Regions from separate parts of the Sphingomonas sp. GlSt437 genome, predicted to be linked through region 2. Evidence: predicted binding sites of a transcription regulator. Region 2 holds the regulator's gene; each other region holds the start of a gene.
What was found. Region 2 encodes LexA, which represses DNA repair genes until DNA is damaged. Its sites were predicted from a motif close to GTTCCNCNCTTGTTCT; they were not measured.
Positions count from the first base shown of each region.

Region 1 (4,209 bases), on a different contig from region 2:
GTCGACGGCATTGTGGAGCTGGCAGATGCGACCGGACTTGCCGCAGACCTGCCGGCTGATCTGCACAAGACGCTGTCGGCGCTCTTCGGCTACCGGAACAAGATGTTCCATCTCGGCTTTGAGTGGCCCGATGATGAGCGGAGCGCGTTCGAACGCAGAATCGTGGCGGCCGGTTGGCCAGAGGATTGGTTCAACCAGGCGACCAGCGACGGCAAACCGTGGGTCTTCTATCTGAGCGAGACGTTCGTGCAGCACTGCCTGGCGACCGTCGATCAGATCTTCGCCGGACTTGGGGCCTTCGTGCGACGGAACGATTGAGCGCAGCCTGAATGAGGTGGAGAGCGCCGACCGGCCGGCGGACTTGTTGCGGCAGGCTGGGCACGCCACATTTGACCGACGCAGTTGCAACCCGGACCAGTCCGACCGCCATGAGTGTCGTGTCCACCAAGTCTGAACTCGCCTTCGAAGCCTGGTGCCGAGCACAGGGCGTCACCTATCGGCGCATCCGCGAAGCGCATACCCCAGGCCATAAGCGCCCCGACTACGCCCTCCACCTCCAGCCGCACTGGTGCTTCGTCGAGATCAAGGAACTCGACGAAACGCCCGAGGATTCTGCGCTGATGGGCGAGATGCTGGATGGCGGCGCCGGCTTTCGCTGGGTCGACCCAGGCGCCAGGCTGCGGCGGCCAATCAAGGCCGCGTCAGCCCAGTTGCGGAAGGCGTCTAAGCGGGGCTTCCCCACCGTCGTCTGCTTCTTCGACAAGACGATCGGTTTTCACCTGGAGCGGGTTCACGTCCTCCAAGCCATGTTCGGCCGCGACACACTGCATTTCGAGGTCTCGGCTGACCCGGCACACGAGCCGCGCTTCCTTGGGACGCGATACGGAAGGAAAGCGGCCTTGACCCGCCAGGACAACACTTCGATCAGCGCGGTCGCGGTGATGCGCCAACCTTCGGGCTGCGCGTTGGTGATCGACCTGTATCATAATCCGCACGCCCGCGTGCCGATCCCACCCAAACTGGCCGCGCCGTTGGTGCGCAAGCAGTATGGTGAGACCCTCGACGATCCCGATCGCCGTGAACCCACCGTGCTCGACTTGATGCAGACCCCGGACTGGAAGGAGTGGCTCGACGACCCCGAGGGGAAATGCGACCGGGAGATCGAAGCGTGTCTGCGTGAATTCCGGGCAGAACAGGCGCCGTGGCCGTAGCAGGGAGAAATCTCGCAGAACCCGCCGCCGGGCTGGCTTCCGTCAGCCAACCCTCGCGCGACGAAGCGATCCGCTTGATGCGCGGCGGTTTGGCTAAGGCGATGCGGGACCTCGCCGCGAGCTATGTCATGCCGATCTGCTGGATCACCGCGCGCGATCGCAAGCCTTTGATCCTCGACAACGGGTCCGCCTTTCTGCTCGATTGCGGCGCCGGTCCGTTTCTGGTCACAGCGAACCATGTCTATCAGGGCTTCCTTGCGGCGAAGAACGAGCACCCCGACGCAGTCTGCATGGTCGGCGATGTCCGCTTCGACTTGGCGAGCCGACACATCGCCTCTGACTCTGCCTACGACGTTGCGACGTTCCGGGTCGCCCATGACGAAGTCGACAAGCTTGCCAACTACGCCAACGGCAAGATCATCCTGACCGGCAGTCAGATGTCGTGGCCGCCCGCGCCGCCGGCGATCGACTGCGGCGTCTTCTTTGTGGGCTTTCCTGGCGACGGCCGGGAGATGCGCCCCTATCGGGGTAATTCGCTCGTGGAAATCGATTGGGTCGGTTACACCGCGCTCGCCGTTGCCAGTGGCGTTAGCAACACCGATATCACTCTGGTGTTCGACCATGAGCATGACTTCGATGTCGGGTTGCGTCCCAGCATCCCCAGCGATTGGGCGCTTGGCGGCTGCAGCGGAGCGCCATTGCTGACCTTTGTCGAACAGCGAGGGATTTTCAGTTGGCGGCTCGGCGGGGTCATCTACGAGTCCAGCAGCCTCATTCTAAAAGCATCCCGCGCCGATTGCCTGAACCCCGATGGCACGGTCAACCGATACCCTGACCCAATGGCGTATCGAGGACGGTGATCGTCGGACGGTTGCCTACGACCGCGCGCAACAGCTCTTGACTCTGACGCATGCTGTGTAGAACAAATAAGGAACATTATGTCCCCTTCCGCTCAAGAGGTCAACGCTACACGTGCGGCCGCTGTCCGCTATCGAGTCCTTGCGCGCCCAAGTCCGCCAAATCGAGGGGCGGCACCGGCGTGGCACAACGGTGTTGCCCTTCGGTCTCGCCGCAGTGGACTCGCGCCTTCCAGACGGTGGGCTCCCGTGCGGTGCGCTGCATGAAGTCGCTGGCGGCGGGAACGGGGCGATCGATGGCGCCGCCGCCGCACTCTTTTCGGCCGGCATTGCAGCGCGCACGCGGGGCAAAGTGCTCTGGTGTGTCACCAGGCCAGACCTGTTCGCGCCGGCGCTTTCCCAAGCGGGTCTGAAATCCGACCGCGTCATCTACCTCGAGGGTGGCGACGAAAAGACGGTCCTCGCCTGTGTTGAGGAGGGCCTGCGGCACGGCGGTCTCGGCGCCGTGGTGGCGGAAGTCGCCCGGCTAAACATGACAGCCTCCCGGCGGCTGCAACTCGCCGCCGAAGGGTCTGGAACAATCGGCATCGCGCTGCGTCGCTGGCGCCGGCAGACCGAAGCGTCGGATTTCGGTCAGCCCACCGCCGCCACGACCCGTTGGCGCATTTCGGCGCTGCCTTCGACCGCGCTGCCTGTCCCGGGCGTCGGCCGCCCGCGCTGGCTGGTCGAGTTGATCCGCTGCCGCGCCGGGGAGAGCGCGGACTTCGAACTGGAGGCGTGCGATGACACGGGTCATCTCCGTCTTCCTGCCGACCTTGTCCACGGACCGGGTCAGGCGGAAGGCGGGCAACACAGCGCCTCCGCCTGAGACGCCGCTGATCCTGGCCGGCCGGGACGGGCAAAGGCGGGTGGTTCTGGCGGCGGATGCCGCCGCCCAGGCCGCCGGCCTGCGCGTCGGCATGCCCGCGACCAAGGCCCAGGCGCTGGTGCCGGGCCTGGTGATCCAGGACGCCGACACGGCGGCGGACGCCGAGGCGTTGGAGAGGGTGGCGCTCTGGATGCTGCAACGCTTTGCGCCGATCGTCGCCGCCGATCCGCCCGACGGCATCGTCATCGATTCCACCGGCGCCGATCACCTCCATGGCGGCGAGGCCGCCATGGTGGCGATGCTGGTGGAGAAGCTCGCCAGCGTCGGTCTGCGCGCCCGCGCCGCCATCGCTGACTCCTGGGGCGCGGCTCATGCCCTGGCGCGCTTCTGCGCCCGGCCAGGGTTTGTGTCGGAGCCGGGGGCGGTCGCAGGCGATGTCGCGCCGCTGCCGCTCGCGGCGCTGCGGCTCGCACCCGTCCTGGTGGCCGATCTTCGGGTGCTCGGATTCGAGCGTGTCGCCGACCTGCTGTCGCAACCACGCGCGCCGTTGACGCTGCGCTTCGGTCCCGAAGTAGGCCGGCGCCTTGACCAGGCGACCGGCCGCCTCGCCGAGCCGATCGAGCCCGTCCGTCCCGAGGCATTGATCGAAGTCCGCCGCGCCTTCGCCGAGCCCATCGGCGCGGCGGAGACGATCGCGCGCTATATCGGCAAGCTCGCCGTCCAGCTCTGCGACGCCTTGGAACTGAAGGGCCTCGGCGCGCGACGGCTCGATCTGATCTGCCAGCGCGTCGACAATCGCGCGCAGGCGGTGCGCGTCGGCACCGGCTTGCCCCTGCGCGACGCGAAGCGCATGACCCGGCTGCTTTGCGACAAGATCGAGACCATCGACCCGGGTTTCGGGATCGAGGTCATGACGCTCGCCGCCACCTTCGCAGAACCGCTGGCGCCGAAGCAGGCGGCGTCGAGCCTGGTCGAAGAGCCGGAGCCGGATGTGTCCGGCCTGATCGATTTGCTCGCCAATCGCGTTGGCGAGGCGAACCTCTATCGCGCGGCGCCTGTGGCGAGCGATGTACCGGAGCGTTCAGTGCGGCGCATCCACGCGCTGGCGCCGGAGACCGGCGCGGAGTGGCCGGGCCACTGGCCACGGCCCTCGCGCCTGCTCGCCCCGCCCGAACCGATCGACACCGTCGCCCTACTGCCGGACCATCCGCCCGTATACTTCACCTGGCGCGGCATGCGCCGACGGGTGAAGCGCGCGGACGGTCCCGAGCGC
Region 1 is NZ_JBPGYA010000001.1:413,463-417,671, forward strand. It holds gene ACLB0R_RS02215 (hypothetical protein) at 1-318, shown strand, start outside; gene ACLB0R_RS02220 (hypothetical protein) at 390-1,211, shown strand; gene ACLB0R_RS02225 (hypothetical protein) at 1,202-2,071, shown strand; gene ACLB0R_RS02230 (ImuA family protein) at 2,211-2,936, shown strand; gene ACLB0R_RS02235 (Y-family DNA polymerase) at 2,851-4,209, shown strand, end outside.
Region 1: ACLB0R_RS02230 (ImuA family protein) is a predicted target of LexA. The motif match lies at 2,131-2,146, and genes of this name have one in related genera.

Region 2 (4,209 bases):
ACTGGTCGCTGGCGCTGGCTGGCTTGGGCGGGATTGGCCTGATCGGGCTGGCCTTGCCGGGCGGGGGACGGGCGCCGCGCGCGCTGGGCATGGCGGCACTGGCGACGGCGCTGGGGCTGGCGATGCTCTGGGCGCGAGCGGAATGGGTGCGTGGTCCGGTGTTGGCCGGGCCGACGATCGTGCGGCTGGAGGCGCGGGTCGAGCGGATCGAGCCGCTGCCGCCGCGCGGGCTGGTGCGGCTGCGGTTGGCGCCGGTGCGGTTGCTGGCGGACGGGGAGGGTAAGCCCGCCAGAGTCTCGACGCTGCCGCCGCATCTGCGCGTGAACCTGCAGATGGCGGATGTGCCGGCAGGGCTGGCCGATGGCGCGGTGATCCGGCTCGGCGCCCGGCTGCTGCCGCCGCCCCCGCCGGCGTTGCCTGGCGCTTATGATTATGCGCAGGTCGCGTGGTTCGATGGCGTTGGCGCGACGGGGCGGGGGTTCGGTCCGGTCGAGCTGGTCAAGCGCGGCACGACCTCGTCCGCCTGGGATTGGCTGAACGGCGTGCGCGAGGCGCTGTCGGCGCATATCCAGGCGAGCGCGCCGGGGCCGGCGGGCAGCATTGCCGCCGCGCTGGCAACGGGCGATCAGGGCGCGATCCCGCTGGCTGACGCCGATGCGATGCGGCGCGCGGGCCTCGCGCATCTGTTGTCGGTGAGCGGCCTCCACCTGACCGCGACGGTCGGCGCGACGATGGTGCTGGTGATCCGCCTGCTCGCGCTGTTCCCGTGGTTGGCGTTGCGGGTGCGGTTGCCGATGGTGGCGGCGGGGGCAGGGGCGGTCGCCGCGATCGGCTACACGCTGTTGACCGGCGCCGAGGTGCCGACGGTGCGGTCGTGCGTCGCCGCGCTGCTTGTGCTCGCCGCCTTGATGCTGGGGCGCGAGGCGATGACGCTGCGGCTGGTTGCCGCCGGCGCGGTCGCGGTGCTGCTGACCGTGCCCGAAGCGGCGGCGGGGCCGAGCTTCCAGCTCTCCTTTGCTGCCGTCGCCGCGATCGTTGCGCTGCACGACGAGCCGCATGTGCGGGGCTGGCTGATGAAGCGCGAGGAGGCGTGGTGGCGCCGGCAGGGGCGCGAGGTCGCGTCGCTGCTCTTGACCGGTCTCGTCGTCGAAGCGGTGCTTGCGCCGATCAGCGTCTATCATTTTCATCGCGCCGGGCTGTACGGATCGGTCGCCAATATCGTCGCCATTCCGCTGACCACCTTTGTCATCATGCCGGCCGAGGCACTGGCGTTGCTGGCCGATGCGGTGGGGCTGGGCGCGCCTTTCTGGTGGGCGACGGGCAAGGCGATCGATCTGCTGCTGTGGATCGCGCATTATGTTGCTGGCCTGCCGGGCGCGGTTGCGGCGCTGCCATCGATGCCGTGGGGCGCGTTCGCGCTGATGATGGCGGGGTTGCTATGGCTTGGGCTGTGGCGCACGCGCTGGCGGTTGCTTGGGCTGGCACCGGCGCTGGTCGGCGCGGCCTGGGCGTTGCTGACGCCGGCGCCGGATGTGCTGGTGACGGGCGATGGACGCCACGTCGCTATCCGGGATGCGCATGGTGGTATCGCGATGCTGCGCGATCGTGCGGGTGATTACACCCAGGCGATGCTCGCCGAGATTGGCGGCACGATCGACGATCCCGATTTCCTGTCAGACCAGCCGGAAGCGCGGTGCAGCCAGGATTTGTGTATCGCCGATATCAAGCGCGGCGGCCGGACGTGGCGCGTGCTGGCGACGCGCAGTTCCTATCCCGTGCCCTGGGCCGCGTTCATCCCGGCCTGTGCTGCCGCCGATATCGTCATCAGCGATCGCCGCTTGCCGCGCGGTTGCACGCCGCGCTGGCTGAAGCTCGATCGGCCCGTGCTCGCCCAAACCGGCGGCATTTCGATCACCTTGGCCGATGGCCGCATCGCCACCGTCAATCATCCCGGCGACGCGCACCCCTGGCGCGCGCCGCCGGTCATTCCGATCAATCGTAGCGGCGAAGCAGGCCCGAGAGCTTGCCCTGGATGCGGACCTGACCCGGCTCGTATCGCTGCGGATCGTACGCGCGATTAGCCGGATCGAGCCGCACCATCGCGCCTTCGCGGCGGAAATATTTGAGCGTCGCTTCCATCTCGTCGATCAGCGCCACGACGATCTCGCCATCTCGCGCGACTTCGGTGCGGCGGATGAGCGCATAATCGCCATCGAGAATGCCGGCATCGACCATCGAGTCGCCCGATACTTCCAGCGCATAATGCTCGCCCGACCCGAGCAAGGCGGCCGGCACCGCCAGGCTCGCATGGCTTTCGAACGCCTCGATCGGCAAGCCCGCCGCGATCCGCCCATGCAGCGGGATTTCGATCACGTCGTTGGCGGGCTGCGGCATGGCGCGGACATTGGCGGGTACCGACGGGCTCGCCGCCTTGACTGCAGCGCCGCCGCGACCGCTTTCGGGCATGCGCAGCACTTCGAGCGCGCGGGCGCGGTTGGGCAGGCGGCGGATGAATTGCCGTTCCTCCAGCGCGCTGATCAGCCGATGCACGCCCGACTTGGATTTGAGGTCAAGCGCCTCCTTCATTTCCTCGAACGAGGGCGAGACGCCGGTTTCCTTCAAGCGGTCATCGATGAAGCAGATCAACTCGTGCTGCTTGCGCGTGAGCATTCGTGTTCCTCCGTCCCAGAACGGACGCCGAACGTTTAGGAAACATGATTCGCGAAGTCAAGCGATCGGTAAAATCTGTACTTGATCGCCCGCAGCGGCCGCGGGGGCGTGCGGTGCGCGGATGACGAGGCAATTGGCAGCGGCGAGCGCGCGCAGCATCGAACTGTCCTGGACTTTCGCCACGCTGACCTGCCCCTGATCGACGCGCGCCCGCAGATAATCCTGGCGCTTGTCATTGGCCGGAAGCGGCTTGTCGAGCGTCGCGGTCATCGTCGGTGGTAGCGGATCGCGCGCGCCGCCCAGCGCCGCGATCAGCGGGCGGACGAAAAGCTGGGCGGTCACGAAGGCGGAGACCGGGTTGCCCGGAAGCCCCACCACCAGCGCGTCCCCGAGCGTGCCGGCGAGCATCGGCTTGCCCGGCCTGAGCGCGATCCGCCAGAAATCGATCGCGCCGCCCGCTGCCTGCAGCGCCGGGCGCACCAGATCGTGGTCGCCGACCGAGGCGCCGCCGGTCGTCACGATCAGATCGGCATGGGCGCTGGCGAAGGCTTTGGTCAGCGCGTCGAGCCGGTCAGGGATGATGCCGAGGTCGCTGATTTCGACCGGCAGATCGGCCAGCAACGCGGCCAGCATGACCGCGTTGGTTTCGGGGAGTGCGCCCTCGGCTGCGTCGGTTCCGGGGGGAACGAGCTCGTCACCGGTCGCGATCAGCGCGACGCGGATGGGGCGGTTGACGGCGAGCGCGCCATGGCCTGCGGCGCCGGCGAGCGCGATCCGCGCCGGCGTCAGCCGCTCGCCGCGCGCGACGAGTGCGTCACCAGCGCTGAAATCCAGCCCGCGGCGGCGGACATTGGCGCCTTGGCGCGGTGGCCCTTCGCCGATGAGCGCGATGGCCGCACCATCGGCGCGCACTTCTTCCTGCACCATCACCGTATCGGCGCCGGCAGGGAGTGCCGCGCCGGTGAAGATGCGCACCGTCTCGCCGGGGTTGATCGTGCCGGCGAAGGGATGCCCCGCAGCGCTTTCGCCGATCAGGGTAAGCGGCCCCGGCAAATCGGCATAGCGGATCGCATAGCCGTCCATCGCGGAGAGGTCGGTATAGGGTTGCGTGCGCCTGGCGATGATGTCCTCGGCTGCCCGGCGCCCGGCGGCCTGGCGGAGCGGGACGGACTCGCTCGAGACCGGCGTCGCCATCGCAAGCAGCCGCGCCTGCGCCTCGGCGACCGAAATCAGGCCGCCGCTCATCCGTTGCGCACCGGGTTGCGCTCGTGAAGCGGCATATCGGGCGGCAGAGCCAGCCATTCGTGGCGATCCACGGCCCAGACGGCTTGCTCGGGCATGGGAAAATCCGGATCGGCAAAAGCGCCGACGGCGATGCCGATCAGCTCGGGCAGTCGGCGCGCTTCCCACCACAGGCTGGTGCCGCAGGCCGGGCAGAAATGGAAAGCGACAGGATGACCGCTCGCCGATGGCCGCTCGAACACGGCGTTGCCGCCAGCGGTGACGACGTCGTCGCGCGCGAAGAAGGCGGCGATGCTG
Region 2 is NZ_JBPGYA010000002.1:132,372-136,580, reverse strand. It holds gene ACLB0R_RS10140 (ComEC/Rec2 family competence protein) at 1-2,081, shown strand, start outside; gene lexA (transcriptional repressor LexA) at 1,993-2,670, opposite strand; gene ACLB0R_RS10130 (molybdopterin molybdotransferase MoeA) at 2,728-3,915, opposite strand; gene ACLB0R_RS10125 (GFA family protein) at 3,912-4,209, opposite strand, start outside.

Region 3 (4,209 bases), on a different contig from region 2:
ACAGCAAGTCGGAGGGCGCCAAGAAGCAGTTCGCCGCGACCGAAGCCGGCCGCCAGCATCTTGCCGAGCGTGCCGAGGAAGTCGAGGCGCTGTTTGCGCGGCTGACCGAGCTGGGTGCGGCGCGCAAGCGTACCGATGCCACGTCAGTGCGGCGCGCGATGCACAATCTGCGCACGGTCTTGTGGAACAAGTTTTCGCAAGGCGAACTTGCCGACGATCAGCTCCACAACATCGTCGCGCTGATCGACGAAGCCGCGCAGAAGATCGAGCGGTTGGGTTAACTCCCGGCTGTCTCCACGAACTCGTCATGCCCGCGCAGGCGGGAATCCATTCGGGCTTACGTCAATGGGATTTACCACGTCCGGTGCCAATGGATCCCCGCCTTCGCGGGGATGACGTTGGAGATGGGATGATGGGTCGGGTCGTCCCCATGAATGGGGAGGATTTCTACCCGGCTCGGCTCGCCATCAGCGCGAGATATTCGTCGAGCACGGCGGCGTTGACCTTGTCCCACACATAGGGCTGGGCGGCCACATGGCCCGCCCGGCCCGCTGCCGTGCGCAGCGCCGGATCCTCGATCAACCGCTGAATGGCGTCGGCATAAGCGGTCACATCTGTCGGCGGCACCAGAAAGCCGGTCACGCCGTCATCGACCAGATCGACTGATCCCGTCGCGCGGGCAGCGACGACCGGCACGCCAGCGGCCATCGCTTCGGTGGTCACGTTGCCGAACGTCTCGGTTGTGCTCGGCATGAAGAACACGTCCATGCTCGCGACCGCGCGGCCAAGGTCGTTGCCCGACAGGAAGCCGGTGAACACGGCATCGGGCACGCGCTCGGCGAACCAGCTGCGCGCCGGCCCTTCGCCCACGACCAGTACCTTGTGCGGCACGCCACGTGCCTTCAGCGCCGCCACGACGTCGGCAAAAATCCCCAGGCCCTTTTCCAGCACGAGCCGGCCGAGAAAGCTGACCGCTACCTCGTCGTCGCCGATGCCGAGCGACCGCCGCCATTCGAGATCGCGGCGCGACGGATTGAAGCGATCATGGTCGATGCCGCGCGACCAGATGCCGATCGGCGTCGTCACCCCCCATTGGCGCAGCAGATCGCCCATGCTCGGGCTCGGCACCAGCACCTTGTCGACGCTGTTGTAAAAGCGCGTCGAGATGCGGATCGCCGGCTTTTCCAGGAAACCCAGGCCGTAAAACGCCGGATAGGTCTCGAACCGCGTATGCAGCGACGCGATCGTCGGAATGCCGTGCCTTTTCGCCCATTTGATCGCGCGGTGGCCGAGAATATCGGGCGCCGAGAGATGAACGATATCGGGCCGATACGCCTCGACATCCTCGCGCGGCCGGCGCGGCAAGCCGAGCCCAAGGCGGTAATCCGGGCGAAACGGCACGGCGATCGCCGGCACATCGACCAGATCGCCCACCGGCGGAAACGCCGGCTTGGCCGTGGTCGGCGAATAGACGCGCATCGTCACGCCCGCGCCCAGCAAATGCCCGACCAACAGATTGAGGGCCTGGTTCGCGCCGTCGCGGACGTAATTATAATTGCCGCTGAACAGGGCGACGCGCAGTTGGGAAGGCTCCATCGCTGCCGCCCATAGCGGGTGGCAAGCGCAATGCCTATCTCCCGCGTGTTACCCTATCTCGCAAGGAGCCCCGCCATGGCCGATCTTTCCGCGTTCCCGATTACCCAGCGCTGGCCTGCGGCGCATCCGGATCGATTGCAGCTCTATTCGGTGCCGACGCCCAATGGCGTGAAGGTGTCGATCTTGCTCGAAGAGATCGGGCTTCCGTACGAACCGCATTTCGTCAACATCATGGCCAACGAGACGCAGGATCCGGCATTCCTGTCGCTCAATCCGAACGGCAAAATCCCCACGATCATCGACCCTGATGGCCCCGGCGGCCAGCCGATCGGCTTGTTCGAATCGGGCGCGATCCTGCTCTATCTGGCCGACAAGACCGGCAAATTGATTCCGTCCGATCCCGCCGGCCGGTATCAGGCGATCCAATGGGTGATGTTCCAGATGGGCGGTGTCGGCCCGATGTTCGGCCAGCTCGGCTTCTTCACCAAATTCGCCGGCGGCCAGTGGGAAGACAAGCGCCCGCGCGACCGTTATCTTGCCGAAACAAAACGGCTGCTCGGCGTGATGGACAAGGCGCTGGCGGGCAAGGACTGGTTCCTCGGCGATTATTCGATCGCCGACATCTCGATGCTCGGCTGGGTCAACGCCCTCGTCAATTTCTATGGCAATGGCGAATTGGTCGGGTTTGATGACTTCGCCAATGTGAAGGCGTGGCTGGCACGCGGGCTGGCGCGGCCGGCAGTGCAAAAGGGCCTGAACTCGCCGCCGCGGCGTTAGGCTCTCGCCTCCCGTAACGGATCGTCATCCCCGCGGAGGCGGGGATCCATTATCGCTAAACGTCTTAAAGCTATTCAACGCCAGCCAGAATGGATTCCCGCCTGCGCGGGAATGACGAGCATATCAAACAGGACAGCTTTTGCGAAAACACGGAAATCTGTTCCCCTATCGTTCCTACTCTGCTAGCTCCCTGCCATGGCGAAACCCCAGAAGCGTTATGTCTGCCAGGCATGCGGCTCCGTCAGCCACCGCTGGGCGGGGCAGTGCGCCGATTGTGGCGACTGGAACACGCTGATCGAGGAAGCCGGCGGGGTCGTAACGCCCTTTGCCGCCAAGCATAATCTGCAAGGCGGCGGTCGCGCGATCGCGCTGGTCGCGCTCGACGAGGATGTCGCGCTGCCGGCGCGGCTCGCATCGGGCGTGGCGGAGCTCGACCGCGCGCTGGGCGGCGGGTTCGTCGAAGGATCGGCGACGCTGATCGGCGGTGATCCCGGCATCGGCAAGTCGACCCTGCTTTTGCAAGCGGCAGCGCGGATGGCGCTCGCCGGGCACGCCGTCGCTTATGTGTCGGGCGAGGAAGCTGCCGATCAGGTGCGGCTGCGCGCGCAACGGCTGGGGCTTGGCACCGCGCCGGTGCAGCTCGCGGCGGCGACATCGGTGCGCGATATTCTGACCACGCTCGGCCAAGGCGCCGCGCCGCGCCTGCTCGTGATCGATTCGATCCAGACGATGCATTCGGACCTGATCGAAGGCGCGCCAGGCACGGTGAGCCAGGTGCGCGCCTCCGCCCAGGAGCTGATCCGCTTCGCCAAGGAGCGCGGCACCGCGCTGGTGCTGGTCGGCCATGTGACCAAGGATGGCAGCATCGCCGGCCCGCGCGTACTCGAGCATATGGTCGACACCGTGCTGAGCTTCGAAGGCGAGCGCAGCCACCAATATCGCATCCTGCGCGCGATCAAGAATCGCTTCGGCGGCACCGACGAGATCGGCGTGTTCGCGATGGAAGCGGGTGGATTGGCCGAGGTTGCCAACCCCTCCGCGCTGTTCCTGACTCAGCGTGATGAGGGCGTGACCGGGACGGTCGTGTTCCCCGCGCTCGAAGGGACGCGGCCGGTACTCGTCGAAATCCAGGCGCTGGTGGTGCGGCTGGCGAGCGGGGCAACGCCGCGTCGTGCCGTGGTCGGCTGGGACTCGGGGCGGCTGGCGATGATCCTGGCGGTGCTGGAGGCGCGCTGCGGGCTCAGCTTTTCGGCATGCGAGGTCTATCTCAACGTCGCGGGCGGCTATCGCGTCGCCGATCCGGCGGCGGACCTGGCGGTGGCAGCCGCGTTAGTGTCAGCGCTGAGCGAGCGGCCGGTGCCGGCGGATGCGGTGGCGTTTGGCGAAGTCGCGCTGTCGGGCGAAGTGCGGCCCGTCGCGCACGCCGCGCTGCGCCTGAAGGAAGCCGCCAAGCTGGGATTCGAACGTGCTTTGGTCCCCGCCAGTGCCGGCGCCGAGCCGGGTGCGATGCGGCTGACGGGCTTCCGCACGCTGGGCACGCTCGTTGACCATTTGCTCGGGCGGGGCTAGCCGTTTCGCCTCGCTACCCGGGGTATTCGCTGATGGGCCTGACCGCGCTTGATATCGTTGTGCTGCTGCTCGTCGGTGGCGGCGCGGTGATGGGGCTGATGCGCGGCTTTGTGACTGAAGTGCTGTCGCTCGTCGTCTGGATTTTCATCGTCTTCGCGCTGAAGCTGCTGCACGCACCGGTCACGCATATGCTGACCGGCATGGTCGGCACGGTCGCCGGCTCGGCGGTGCTGGCCTTTGCGATCATCGCGGGCGGGACGTATTTCG
Region 3 is NZ_JBPGYA010000003.1:90,489-94,697, forward strand. It holds gene ACLB0R_RS14320 (PadR family transcriptional regulator) at 1-281, shown strand, start outside; gene ACLB0R_RS14325 (glycosyltransferase family 4 protein) at 448-1,596, opposite strand; gene ACLB0R_RS14330 (glutathione S-transferase family protein) at 1,672-2,373, shown strand; gene radA (DNA repair protein RadA) at 2,569-3,942, shown strand; gene ACLB0R_RS14340 (CvpA family protein) at 3,975-4,209, shown strand, end outside.
Region 3: radA (DNA repair protein RadA) is a predicted target of LexA. The motif match lies at 2,533-2,548, and genes of this name have one in related genera.